2 regions of the Bradyrhizobium sp. STM 3566 genome follow, and region 1 is predicted to be linked to the other one. Evidence: riboswitches for the same ligand, from Rfam matches in the RefSeq annotation. Region 1 holds a riboswitch; the other holds the start of a gene.
What was found. A riboswitch is a leader RNA that binds a small molecule or an ion and turns the genes downstream of it on or off. The one in region 1 is predicted to bind cobalamin.

Region 1 (6,374 bases):
AGCCCGTACGCCCAATAGGACTCCCCGCCGATCAGACGCACCAATATGCCGCGGGCCTGCGACAGCGTGCGCTCGATGTATGTGTCGACCGACAGCGGATGACGCAGTTCGGCGAGATTGGCGAGCCGCAGCGACGGCAGGCTGCCCCGGCCACGCCGCCAGCCGGCCGCGAACGCGGCGAGATCGGAATCCGAATACGAGAGCACCACGAGATCGGCCGGGTCCTGGCCGATGTCTCTTGGCGTCGCGGTCTCCTCGAGACCGCGGCTCTCGCGGAAGACGACGTGCATCAGATACCAGATCCTGAAAGAGCAAGTCCTGCCCTGATCGCGGCCTCGTCGATGTCGCCATGCTCGCCGATCACGACGAGCTTTGACTGTCTGAGACCTGCGCCCCAGGGCCTGTCGAACTGATGGCGCACGCGCTCTCCGACCGCCTGCAGCAACAGCCGCATCGGCTTGCCGGCGACCGCGATGTAGCCCTTGGCGCGCAGCACGTTCTGCTCGCGGGCGAGCTTCTGGACGGATGCGACCAACGCATCGACGTCCGCCACTTCCGGAAGATCGATCACGACAGAGGCGAAATCGTCGTGCTCGTGCTCCTCTTCGCCGTCATGATGCGAGGGGCGCGCGGCGAGGTCGTTCTCCGCGGCAGCGCCGATGCCGAGGATGACGCGCGCATCGATCGCGCCGTCGGTGATCGGCAGCATGGGCACGCGGCGCGGCATCTCGGCAGCGATCGCGGCCTTTGCGGCTTCGATGCCCGCCGCGCCCGCAAGATCAGCCTTGGTCAGCAGCACGATATCGGCGCAGGCGATCTGGTCCTCGAACACTTCCGACAGCGGCGTCTCGTGATCCAGATTTTCGTCCGCCGCGCGCTGCGCTTCGACGGCCGCCGGATCTGGCGCGAACCGGCCGGCCGCGACAGCCTCGGCATCGGCCAGCGCGATCACGCCATCGACCGTGATGCGCGAGCGGATCTCCGGCCAGTCGAACGCCTTGAGCAACGGCTTCGGCAGCGCCAGGCCCGAGGTCTCGATCAGGATGTGATCGGGCCGCACCGGGCGCGCCAGCAATTGCTCCATGGTCGGAATGAAATCGTCGGCCACGGTGCAGCAGATGCAGCCATTGGCGAGCTCGACGATGTTCTCCTCCGGGCAATTGGCGTCGGCGCAGGATTTCAGGATCTCGCCATCGACCCCCTCGCTGCCGAACTCGTTGACGAGCACGGCGAGCTTCTTGCCGTTGGCATTGGTCAGCAGATGCTGGATCAGCGTGGTCTTGCCGGAGCCGAGAAAACCAGTGACCACCGTGACCGGGACTTTTGCGAGCGAGTTCATTCAGCGGCCTCCGGCACGACGGCAATGGGGGGAATGCGGGCAAGCGATTGCTTGCGGAAGATTTCCGGCCGGCTGCGCCAGGGCACGATGCCATCAGGCGCGGCGGCATAGGCCGCAGCACCTGCGACCACGTCACGCGCATTCGCATCCGACAGACGGCCATAGACATAGGACCAGCGGCCGGGCGCGCTGAGCGCGACCGAGCAGCCCTGGCTGCAGGCCGACAGGCATTCGACGGGAACCACGCTGACGCCATCGGGCACGCCGGCCTCGAGGATCGCACCATGCAGGCGCTTGCCAGGCGTCGTGTCGCCGTCGCCGAGCGTCTGGCCGGCGCGGCAGGTGATGCAGACGTGAAGTGTGACGGTCATCGCCTCTTCCAGGATAAACAGCGGGAGGCGATGAGGCGCGCGGACCGTTCTCCTGAGGGCCCGCTTCCCCGTCGCGGAACACCCCGTCCGCCGGTCCAAAACACGTTCGCGCTGGCAGGTCTCCCGGCTTGCGGAGCAGGGTTTTCACCCTTCGATCCCCGCCTTCCCGATTCCCAAGGGAATCAGTGGCTTCGGGCATCTCTCCGGTCACGGTCGCGGGGGCGGCTGCATTTTGGACCCAAATCTTGCCGATTCGGCCCCTATCGCATTCCCTCTTCGCCTGTCATAGGACAGGAACCAACGCCCGGCCACCATTTGCCGGTGGCCGCCACTTGTCAAGCCGAAGGACCGGGACCGATGACGCCTGAACCGGATACCCAAACAGCTGAGGAAACCGACACCCGGCACGCCCAGAAAATGGCGAAGAAGAAGGCTGCCCGCGACAAGATCATGGCGACCAAGGGCGGTGAAAAGGGCCTCATCATCGTCCACACCGGCGCCGGCAAGGGAAAATCCTCCTCTGCCTTCGGCATGATCGTCCGCTGCGTCGCCCACGGCTTGCCCTGCGCGGTCGTGCAGTTCATCAAGGGCGCCTGGGATACCGGCGAGCGACGCCTGCTCACCGGCCATTTCGGCGATCTCTGCCAGTTCCACGCCATGGGCGAAGGCTTCACCTGGGAGACGCAGGACCGCGCCCGCGACATCGCCGCCGCACGCGCCGGCTGGGAGAAGGCCAAGGAGCTGATCCTCGACGAGCACTTGCGCATGGTCGTGCTCGACGAGATCAACATTGCGCTGCGCTACGACTATCTCGACATCGCCGAGGTCGTCGAGTTCCTGAGGACGCAGAAGCCGCCGATGACGCATGTCGTGCTCACCGGACGCAACGCCAAGGACGAGCTGATCGAGATCGCGGACCTCGTGACCGAGATGACGCTGGTCAAGCACCCCTTCCGCTCCGGCATCAAAGCGCAGGCCGGCGTCGAGTTCTGAAGGCATGACGGCGCGCGCATTGATGATCCAGGGCGCCGGCTCGGACGTGGGCAAATCGCTCATCGTCGCCGGCCTTGCCCGCGCCTTCACGCGCCGCGGCCTGCGCGTGCTCCCGTTCAAGCCGCAGAACATGTCCAACAATGCCGCCGTCACCGTCGATGGCGGCGAGATCGGCCGCGCCCAGGCGCTCCAGGCGCTCGCCGCCAGCGTCGAGCCGCACACCGACATGAACCCGGTGCTGCTCAAGCCCGAGACCGACGTCGGCGCACAAATCGTCGTCCACGGCAAGCGCATCGCAACTGCGCGAGCTCGCGACTATGCCGCAATGAAGCCCTCGCTGATGAGCGCGGTGTTGGAGAGTTTTGAGCGCCTGAAGGCGCGCGCCCATCTCGTGCTGGTGGAAGGCGCCGGCAGTCCGGCGGAGGTGAACCTGCGCAAGTCCGACATCGCCAATATGGGCTTCGCCCGCAAGGCGGACGTGCCGGTGGTGCTGATCGGCGACATCGATCGCGGCGGCGTCATCGCCCAGCTCGTCGGCATCAAGACGGTGATCGACCCCGACGATGCCGCGATGATCTGTGGCTTTGTCATCAACAAGTTCCGCGGCGACCCCACGTTGTTCGACGACGGCTACAGGCTGATCGAACAGAAGACGTCGTGGCGTGGCCTCGGCGTGCTGCCCTGGTTCGCGCGCGCCGGCGAGCTGCCAGCCGAGGACGCGCTGGGCCTGAGCGATGCGCGCAAGCCGGGCCAGTGCAAGATCGCCTGCCTCGCACTGTCGCGCATTGCCAATTTCGACGATCTCGATCCGCTCAAGCTCGAACCAGGCGTCGATCTCGTCATGGTCCGTCCGGGCGAAGCAATTCCCGGCGATGTCAGGCTTGTCATCATTCCCGGCTCGAAATCCACCCGCGGCGATCTCGCCTTCCTGCGCGCGCAGGGCTGGGACATCGATCTGCTCGCGCACCATCGTCGCGGCGGCCATGTGCTCGGCCTCTGCGGCGGCTATCAGATGCTCGGCCGCAGCGTGGCCGATCCCGACGGCATCGAAGGTCCCGCAGGCGACACGCCGGGCCTCGGGCTTCTCGATGTCGAGACCGTGATGAGCCCGCAGAAGACGCTGACGCGCGTCGCGGCCGCGCATGCCGTCACAGAGCAGCCGATCGAGGCCTATGAGATCCACATCGGCCGCACCGACGGCCCCGATCGCGTCCGCCCGTTCGCGAAGCTGAATGGCGAGCCGGAAGGCGCGATCTCGCCGGATGGCCGCGTGCAAGGCAGCTATCTGCATGGCCTGTTCACGTCGGATGATTTCCGCAAGGCATTTTTGGCCAAGCTCGACATTCCCGCGGGCGAAGAGCCCTATCATGCCAGGGTCGGGAGCGCGCTCGAGGCGCTGGCCGATCACATCGAAAAGCATCTCGACATCGAAGGCCTGCTCGCGCTAGCGCGCTAGGACCTCGCCAAGGCGCGCCCATTCGGCTTCGCTGCCGGGAAGCCCGAGGCGCAGCCATGCTGGCGTTTGCGCAAAGACGCGGGACCATATCTGGCCACGCGCGAGCCTCTCCTGCGCGGCCAGCGCGTCGGGGGTCTGGTAAAGACGAAACAGCGGCGTCCCGCCGACGAGCGGCCAGCCTTGCGACAGCACCATGGTGTCGAGACGAACACAGTCGCGGGCGAGCCGCGCCGACGTGGCCTCGGCCCAGGCATCATCGCGCAAAGCCCGGCAGCCGATCGCAATCGCCGCGCCCGACACCGGCCATGGACCCGTCATCGCCGTAAGCTTCACAACGTCGGCCGCATTGCCGATTGCGAAGCCAAGCCGGAGGCCGGCAAGACCATAAAATTTTCCGAACGAGCGCAGCACCAATAGTCCCGGTCGATCCGCTTCCGGCGCAAGCGATAATTGCGGAACGGCATCGGCAAAGCTCTCGTCGATCACGAGGCGGCCGACACGCGGCAGCAGTGCGAGCAGATCCTTTGGAGAATGACACCGGCCATCGGGATTGTTGGGATTGACGATGATGGCGAGATCCGCGCCCGCCAGCGCATCGAGCTCCGCCACCTCCTGGACATCCCAGCCTGCAGCCGACAGCACCCCTGCATATTCATTGTAGGTCGGCGCAAGGATGCGCGCGCGACCGGACGACGTCAGGCGTGGCAGCAATTGAATGGCGGCTTGCGCGCCGCCCATCGCAACGACCGGTGCACGCGTGCGATAGGCCTGCCGCGCGGCCTGATGCAAGGCATCGATCTCGGCGCGCGACGGCAGCGCGCTCCACGCGCGCGAGTTCACCTCGCCCACGGGATAAGGCAACCGATTGATCCCCGTCGACAGATCGATCCAATCCTCCGCGCGGCCGCCAAACCGCTGCTGGGCCAGATCGAGATTTCCACCGTGCTCGCGCATGCCTCGTTCTGTCATGCGAAGGCGAGGATCGCAAGGAGGGCGGCGAGCAGCATCATGGCGCGGCCGTAGACCGTCAGCGCCTCCGTGATATCGGCGGCGCGCGGATCGCGCGCGCCTTGGTTCAGCCAGGGCTCGTCGGTCGCGCTGCCGTGATAGATGCGGGGACCACTGAGCCGCACGCCGAGCGCCCCCGCCATCGCCGCTTCCGGCCAGCCGGCATTCGGCGAACGATGCCGGCGCGCATCGCGCGCCATGCACGACAGCGCCTCCGACCGCCTTGACGCCAGCAGCACGAACAGGAATCCGGTCAGGCGCGCCGGAATGAAATTGGCGACATCGTCGATGCGCGCCGCCGCCCACCCAAAGGCTTCATGTCGTTCGCTGCGATGACCGATCATGGAGTCCAGCGTGTTGATGGCCTTGTAGCCGAAGATGCCGGGCAGACCGAACAGCGCGCCCCAGAACACCGGCGCGACGATGCCGTCGGAGGAGTTCTCGGCAAGGCTCTCGATCGCCGCGCGCGCGATGCCGGCTTCATCGAGCGCTGTGGGATCGCGGCCGACGATGCGCGATACCGCCTCGCGTGCGGCGGCGATGTCGCCCGCCTGCAACGGCATCGCGACGGCGGCAACGTGATCATGGAGCGAGCGCAGCGCGACCAATGGCCAGGCCAGGATGCCAATCAACATGATCTGGATCCAGCCCAGCGAGAGCACCGATTGAACGATCCAGCCGAGCGCAACTGAGAGCGCAATCACCACCAGTGCTCCGGCGACGCCAGCAGCTCGGCGCCACGCCGGCGGATCGGACGCACGATTCCAGGCGGCGTCGATGGCGGCAATCAGCCGGCCGAGCCAGGTGACGGGATGGCCGATCCGCGCGAAGAGCGGGGCGGGCCAGCCCAGAAGGGCATCCACCGCCATCGCCACCACCATCGCACCCGCAAAACCCACACCCGCCTCCTGTCCGCCCCTGTTGCGCAAAGCGAGGGCGGAGCGCAAGCCCCTCGCCCCCTGATTTCGGCTTTGTCTTTGGTCACGATTGATGGTTAGTCAGGCTCACGGGAGACCTTGATGACCACCATCTTGATCACGGGCGGAGCGCGATCGGGCAAGAGCAAGCGTGCGGAAATGCGCACGCGCGCCTTTTCCGGCCAGCCGGTCTACATCGCGACGGCCGAGGCGCTCGATGGCGAAATGGAGGAACGCATCGCAAGACACCGCGCGCGGCGCGGAACCGATTGGATCGAGCGCGAGGTGCC
Region 2 (6,374 bases), 1.5 Mb from region 1:
CCGTCGAGGATGCGCGCAGGGCCCCTGAGCTTCGCCGCGCACACCGGAGATGCGATGACAGCGAGCAATGCGACCACCATTATGCGCTGTTTCATCCCGACAATAACCTTTCGCTCTTGATCCATGTTCACGCACGACCCGGCGCCGCCATTCGACTGCTTAAACGCACTATGCCCGTTATTCGATCGGCATCTTTCGACGTTTACTCTATGAAGGCGTGGCCGTAGTTTCCAAGCTACGACCTGACGCTGCGTGAGGTTCAAGAGATTTCTTCCGGCGTACGTGTCGCGGTATCCGTCGAGCCTCGCCGGTCTCTCTCTCTCTCTCTCTCTCTCTCTCTCTCTCTCTCTCTCTCTCTCTCTCTCTCTCTCTCTCTCTGGGCGCGCACTGCACCCTCTCGACCTGAGGAGAGAAGATCCCCATCGCGCAGCCGCGGGCTCGGTATGCGGGAGAAAGCCGAACCTCGAACGCTGTTTCTCACGCACTTGAAGAACAAAAGTCGCCTGCGAATCTTGAGCGTCGAGTGGAAGCCACGCGTCGAGGAGCAACCTGGCTATCCTTTGTGCCAACTGGGTCTACCCAGCAAGCCCAGGGTGAGGGCGTGCGTTTGCGTCAGGGGAACGGCAGCCTCAGTGGGTTCGTCGTATACGCACCGGGCGGGGATAAGCCGCCCGCATGCCATTCGGTGCGACGCGTCAATCCACAACATGGTTGCCCCATCGCGGCACTCGGGTAGGTCGCTCTGGTGCAGTTTGGCCGACTCAAGCTACAAATTATTCTCAACGATCTCACTACATAATGGGAATGAAATGGTTGCTGCCCCCCGGGAATTGCCGGTCTCTTCTTACGCGCTTGAAGTGGATGGCCGACTCAGAGCCGAATTCGCGACCAGAGACGGCGCCAGGGCAGGCGGAGCAGAACTGAAGAAGCGTTTTCCCATGGTTCAAATCCGGATCTATGACGCGCAGACGAATGCGCGCGAGGAAATTTAGCGCCGACTCAGCCGGCCCTCGATGCCTCGCGAACGGCTCCGGGGCTCCTCGCCGGGGCACTCGGAAAAAGGCCGGTGTCCAGGGGGTGTGCCGGCCCGCTAACAATGCCCCATTTCACTCTTGTTAGGTTTCGTCGCGGCACACGATCGTGCCGCCCGCGCAGCCTCTGCGGCGGCACGCTCACCAGTCAGTCGCGCGATGCCCGGCGTGCACGCCGGATCGGGTTTGGGCCCGAGGCATCTCCAGGTCCAGTCTCTTGAAGAGTAGCATGAAAGAGCTGGTTCGCCCGCAGATTGGTGTCCTCTCACTGGGTCGGAGGGCAAATCGCCAGCTGGCACGCGCCGCTGCGGCCGACCCTACTCCTCGCAGAAAGACTCGAGTCATCGTGCCGGCCGAGTGTTTCCTGACGAGCTGAAGGCTGCGGGAAAGGCTCGCGACTGTTGCGAATGCGTAAGCACCGACGCTTTAGCGTTGATATGTCTTGCAGTTGTTCTGAAGCGTTCGGCGGCAGAAGGAGCAGCGGCGCGATCTTGCTCTGTGACCATTTTACAGGGCTTTTGCTCCTCTCTTACTCTTCCCGTTCCTTTGGCTCAATGCGAGCGAACCAGGAGCCAGGAGGAAAGGCCGCGATACGCTTGGCAAAGGAGGATTGCGGCTCCCAATCTTGACCTTCGCTCTTCTCGAAAGTGATGACCCCGTTGTGTGTAAAAGCAAGGGGTCCTGGAATATTACAGTTCACCAAAAGCAAAACGCGCCACAGATCGCCTTTCTCGTTCGGCTTGTCCTTCTGCTTCGGCAAGTAGTCCACTCCAACAGGCTCAACAATAGTGCAGCGGCCCTGCCGCAGAAGATCGCCGAGCCGGCCTTGCGTGGTCGTCACGAAGTTGAAGTTGCTCGGATCATGCAGAAAGCGAAGATTTGCGTTCCTTTCATCCTCCTTGACTTCAGTAGCGATCAACGAGAGCGCCAGGGCGTGCCAACCCAACTCCATCGGCTTTGCATAGGTCGACGCAAGTTGAAACGTGCCGTCGAGCGCGATTCTCCAGGCGATAACGTTCTGTTCGTCTAATGTATCATCCGGGTGCCTGGTCCACATAACGAAAACATAGTCGTTTTGGTCAAGTTCAATGACGCCCCACATTCGAGGGACAAAAAGTGCCACCTTCGAAACGTTGGAGATAAGTTGTTCTATTGTCTCACCGTCTTGCGCTCGCCACGTTGACTTGAATCTTTCGATATGGGGGCTCTCGATGGCGCGAACACTGTTGCTTGTCGCAGCCAGCGCGGCCATACAGATCAACGATCGGCCGAGACAAAACAATAGCGCGCGTCTTCCAGACACTTTCCTCATAACCGCCGGCCTATTTGGTTTCATCCACACGTCATTCCAAGCGGGCAAGCTTCAACCTGCTATTCGCGAGCGCAAGAAGTTAGCGGCGACGCAACGAGGAGACCGACGGTGTCCCGTGCGAGCGGGCGCTCCCCTCTATGTCACGCGCCGCTAACTTCGCTCCCGGCGACAGCTTCAAGTTGCTGTGCTGGATATGCCCAGCAGGAGGACTGGGCATATCCGAAGACTTGCATTCCTCGTGCCAGGTAATAGACGGCAATTTGCACCGCTTTTTTGTCCTCTTTGTCGGTTTTCCGACTTGCGCACGTCTCGATGTTTACCTTCAACGCTACGCAACGCGGCTTATGCGTCCTTGCACGCACCGAATATTCGACGGCGCAGCTGAACGCCTCGACCAAGTTCCTGATGACAATTGGGAGCACGCTTGCCGCCATAGAACCGTTTCGTTCGTATCGTTGCCGGAATGTGGCTTTCGATCTCTGCCATCCTCTGGGCGCTCGCGGCCAAGAGGCCAGAGCGGCGTTTGCCGCTTCTTTCGCGACGTGCGGCTCGAGAGCAGCCTCCCGTTCGGCCGCTTTGCGGTAGAAGGCCAACGACGACGAAGCCGATCTTCATCGCCGAGCATTTGGCGTTTGGCTGGTACTGCAAATCAACGTGCTGGTCAGGCATGTTGCTGGCTTTGCCAGGTGTCTTAGGGTCTGTACCTAATTAGCGATCTCTGATTCCTTCGCACCAAGTTGATTCGGGATGGGGGACTTCGGTGCGCAAAGGGCTGTTCTGGCTGAACGACAAGCAGTGGGCTCAGATCGAGCCGCATCTGCCAACGAACCAGACCGGCCCGGCGCGCGATGACGATCGACGCATCATCAGCGGTATCATTCACATGCTTCAGTGCGGCGCACGCTGGCGCGATTGCCCGCCCGACTATGGTCCTTACACGACGATCTACAATCGTTTCAATCGCTGGGCTAAGCGCGGACATTGGCAGGCGATCTTTGAAGCGCTCGCCCGCTGCGGCAAGGATGGCGTGACCTTGTCCATCGACTCCACCTCGATCAAGGCGCATCGCTCGGCGAGCGGTGGAAAAGGGGGGAGCATGAACAGGCGATCGGACGCTCGCGCGGTGGGCGGACCACGAAAATCCACGCGCTGAGCGACCCTGATTGCAGACCTTGCGCATTTCATCTCACTCCGGGACAAGACGCAGATATTGCCGCAGGGCCGGCCCTTTTGAAACTCGCGCCGCCCATGTCTGCCCTCATTGGGGACAAAGGCTACGATGGCGACGGCTTTCGCGCCGAAATCGCCAATCGCGGCGCAAAGCCCGTCATTCCAAACAAATCCAACAGGGTGACCCTCCACACCTTCAGCAAACGCGCCTACAAAGGGCGCAATGTTATCGAGCGCTGTTTCTGCCGGCTCAAGGATTTCAGGCGTGTCGCAACTCGCTACGACAAACTTGCCAGGAACTTCTTGGCTGCCGTGCACCTCGCCGCCATCGTCGCCTATTGGATCAATTGAGTCTGAACCCTAGGCTTATTCAGCACGGATCGAGCTGGTCGATAGGGCGGCTGGATGGCGGACGCGCTCGAAGACCGGCGGGAAGCCGGGGCATCAAATGCGTTCTGCTCCAGGCAGCGGTGCCTGCCGGCGCAAGCCGCATTTGTCCCTTCCACCATCTGGCGTGCGGGCCCGGGGCAGCTGTGACGGTTATTACAATATGGCTGACTGGAGAGCCTTTCTCCATCGAGGCAACGATAAGGATGCGCGGCCCTTCGCGTAGCGGATGTCGCAGCACCAGCTTGAGACATAATCTGAGAGGTTGACGGAAGACTTGTCTTGCCGATATCCCAAGTCGTCGAGGTTCTCCGGTCCCACTTGATCCGGAGCTAAGAGGGAAGCCGGTGAAGATGCCGGCGCTGCCCCCGCAACTGTGAGCGGCGAGCCGCTGTCCAACGATGTCACTGAAGCCTGCGCGGCTTCGGGAAGGCCGGACAGCAGCAATGACCCGTGAGCCAGGAGACCTGCCCCGACAATATATTCGTCCACGGGCGGGGTGTCCCGGTGGTGCGCCAAGCAGCCGTCGCACCGTGCGACTTCCCCTGCCTGCGTCCGCCATGGCCTTTGCCCCCAACATGGGGTTACCGCTATGTCTCTTCTCTCCCTTCCGGTTGCCACGCTCGGAACGCCACGCATCGGTCCAAGGCGCGAGCTCAAACTCGCTCTAGAAAGCTACTGGGCCGGAAAAAGCAGCGAACAGCAGTTGCTCGAGGACGCAGCTGGCCTGCGTGCCGCGAACTGGGCTCGTCAGAAATCTATCGGCGTCACGGTCATTCCATCGAACGATTTCTCCCTCTATGACCAGGTGCTCGACACAAGTGTCATGGTTGGCGCCATCCCGGAGATCTACGCTTCGAAATCCGAACTCGTTTCGCTCAAGACGTACTTCGCCATGGCCCGTGGTTCACAAGTCGACGACCAGGATGCGACTTGCGGTGATCAACCGTGCGGAGTTGGCGCACCCGCGCAGGAGATGACCAAGTGGTTCGACACCAACTACCACTACATGGTTCCCGAGTTTCACACGGGACAGACTTTCAGGCTATGCTCTCGCAAGCCGATCGAGGAGTATGAGGAAGCCAAGGCTCTCGGCTTTCAGACCCGCCCTGTCCTGATCGGGCCGGTTACATTCCTAAAGCTCGGCAAGAGTCCCGATCCTGCGTTCCAGCCACTCTCGCTATTAGATGAGCTGATACCAGTCTATATCGAGGTTCTGCAGGAATTGGCCCAACGTGGGGCTAATTGGGTTCAGTTCGACGAGCCCTGCCTGGTTCTTGATCTGGATGAGGGGATGCGAAAATCTTTGCGGCATGCCTATGACCGGCTCGCAAAGGAGGGGCCGGCCATCAAGATCATGGTTGCCAGCTATTTCGGCGACCTCGGCGACAATCTGCACACCGCCTTGAGCCTGCCAGTTGCCGGAGTGCATCTCGATCTGGTTCGAGCGCCACAGTTGTTGGACCAGATCATCGCTGGCGGCCGAAGTGATCTCGTCATGTCGCTCGGTGTCGTCGACGGCCGGAATGTATGGCGGTCGAATTTGTCCTCGCTGCGCCAACGGCTCGAACCCGTGATTGCGAAGCTCGGCAAAGATCGTGTACAGATCGCCCCATCCTGCTCTCTGCTTCATGTTCCGGTCGATGTTGGCCTCGAGACGGGGCTCGCTTCTGACGTCAAGAGCTGGCTTGCTTTTGCGGTCCAGAAGATGCGAGAGCTTGCGATCCTGGCGCGGGCACTCGCAGGCGACCAGAATGTCGCGCCAGCTCTTGCCGAGTCGGAATGTGCCGCGACTGTCCGCCAGACTTCGCCCAAAATCCGTGATGCCAATGTCGCTGTGCGGATGAAAGCGATCGATCAGACCATGCGTCGCCGCGCGAGCCCATTTGCCCGTCGTGCCGAGATCCAAAGCAATCGTTTCGGACTACCGCCTTTTCCTACCACGACGATCGGATCGTTTCCGCAGACCACAGAGGTCCGGAATGCCCGTGCGGCGCATGCGCGAGGCGCGATGAGCGACGAGCAATACGACAGGTTCCTCAAGGAGGAGACTGCGCGCGCTGTACATTGGCAGGAGGACATCGGTCTTGACGTCCTGGTGCACGGCGAGTTCGAGCGCAATGACATGGTGCAGTACTTCGGCGAGCACCTCGCCGGCTTCGCATTTACCAGGAACGGATGGGTGCAGTCCTACGGATCGCGCTGCGTCAGGCCACCGATCCTGTTTGGCGACGTAGTGCGGTCCAAGCCTATCACCGTAGGCTGGTGGTGCTACGCGCAATCGCTCACGAGGAAGCCGATGAAGGCGATGTTGACCGGACCCGTGACGATCTTGAACTGGTCTTTTGTTCGCGATGATATTCCCAGAAGCGAGGTCTGCCGCCAGATCGCGCTCGCGATTCGCGACGAAGTCCGCGATCTCGAGAATGCTGGAGCGACCATGATCCAGATCGACGAAGCGGCGCTTCGCGAAG

Region 2: another riboswitch for cobalamin. It lies ahead of metE (5-methyltetrahydropteroyltriglutamate--homocysteine S-methyltransferase); the one in region 1 lies ahead of P6U27_RS22770 (DUF1636 family protein).

What each region holds. Positions count from the first base shown of each region.
Region 1 is NZ_CP120692.1:4,697,271-4,703,644, forward strand. Features, by position in the region: gene cobN (cobaltochelatase subunit CobN) at 1-290, opposite strand, end outside; gene cobW (cobalamin biosynthesis protein CobW) at 290-1,339, opposite strand; gene P6U27_RS22770 (DUF1636 family protein) at 1,336-1,710, opposite strand; cobalamin riboswitch at 1,806-2,027, opposite strand; gene cobO (cob(I)yrinic acid a,c-diamide adenosyltransferase) at 2,068-2,703, shown strand; gene P6U27_RS22780 (cobyric acid synthase) at 2,708-4,159, shown strand; gene cobD (threonine-phosphate decarboxylase CobD) at 4,148-5,113, opposite strand; gene cbiB (adenosylcobinamide-phosphate synthase CbiB) at 5,125-6,066, opposite strand; gene cobU (bifunctional adenosylcobinamide kinase/adenosylcobinamide-phosphate guanylyltransferase) at 6,187-6,374, shown strand, end outside.
Region 2 is NZ_CP120692.1:6,216,321-6,222,694, reverse strand. Features, by position in the region: gene P6U27_RS29935 (thermonuclease family protein) at 1-95, opposite strand, end outside; gene P6U27_RS29930 (hypothetical protein) at 810-992, shown strand; gene P6U27_RS29925 (nodulate formation efficiency C protein) at 1,561-2,283, opposite strand; partial or broken gene P6U27_RS29920 (IS5 family transposase) at 3,104-3,864, shown strand; cobalamin riboswitch at 4,188-4,390, shown strand; gene metE (5-methyltetrahydropteroyltriglutamate--homocysteine S-methyltransferase) at 4,493-6,374, shown strand, end outside.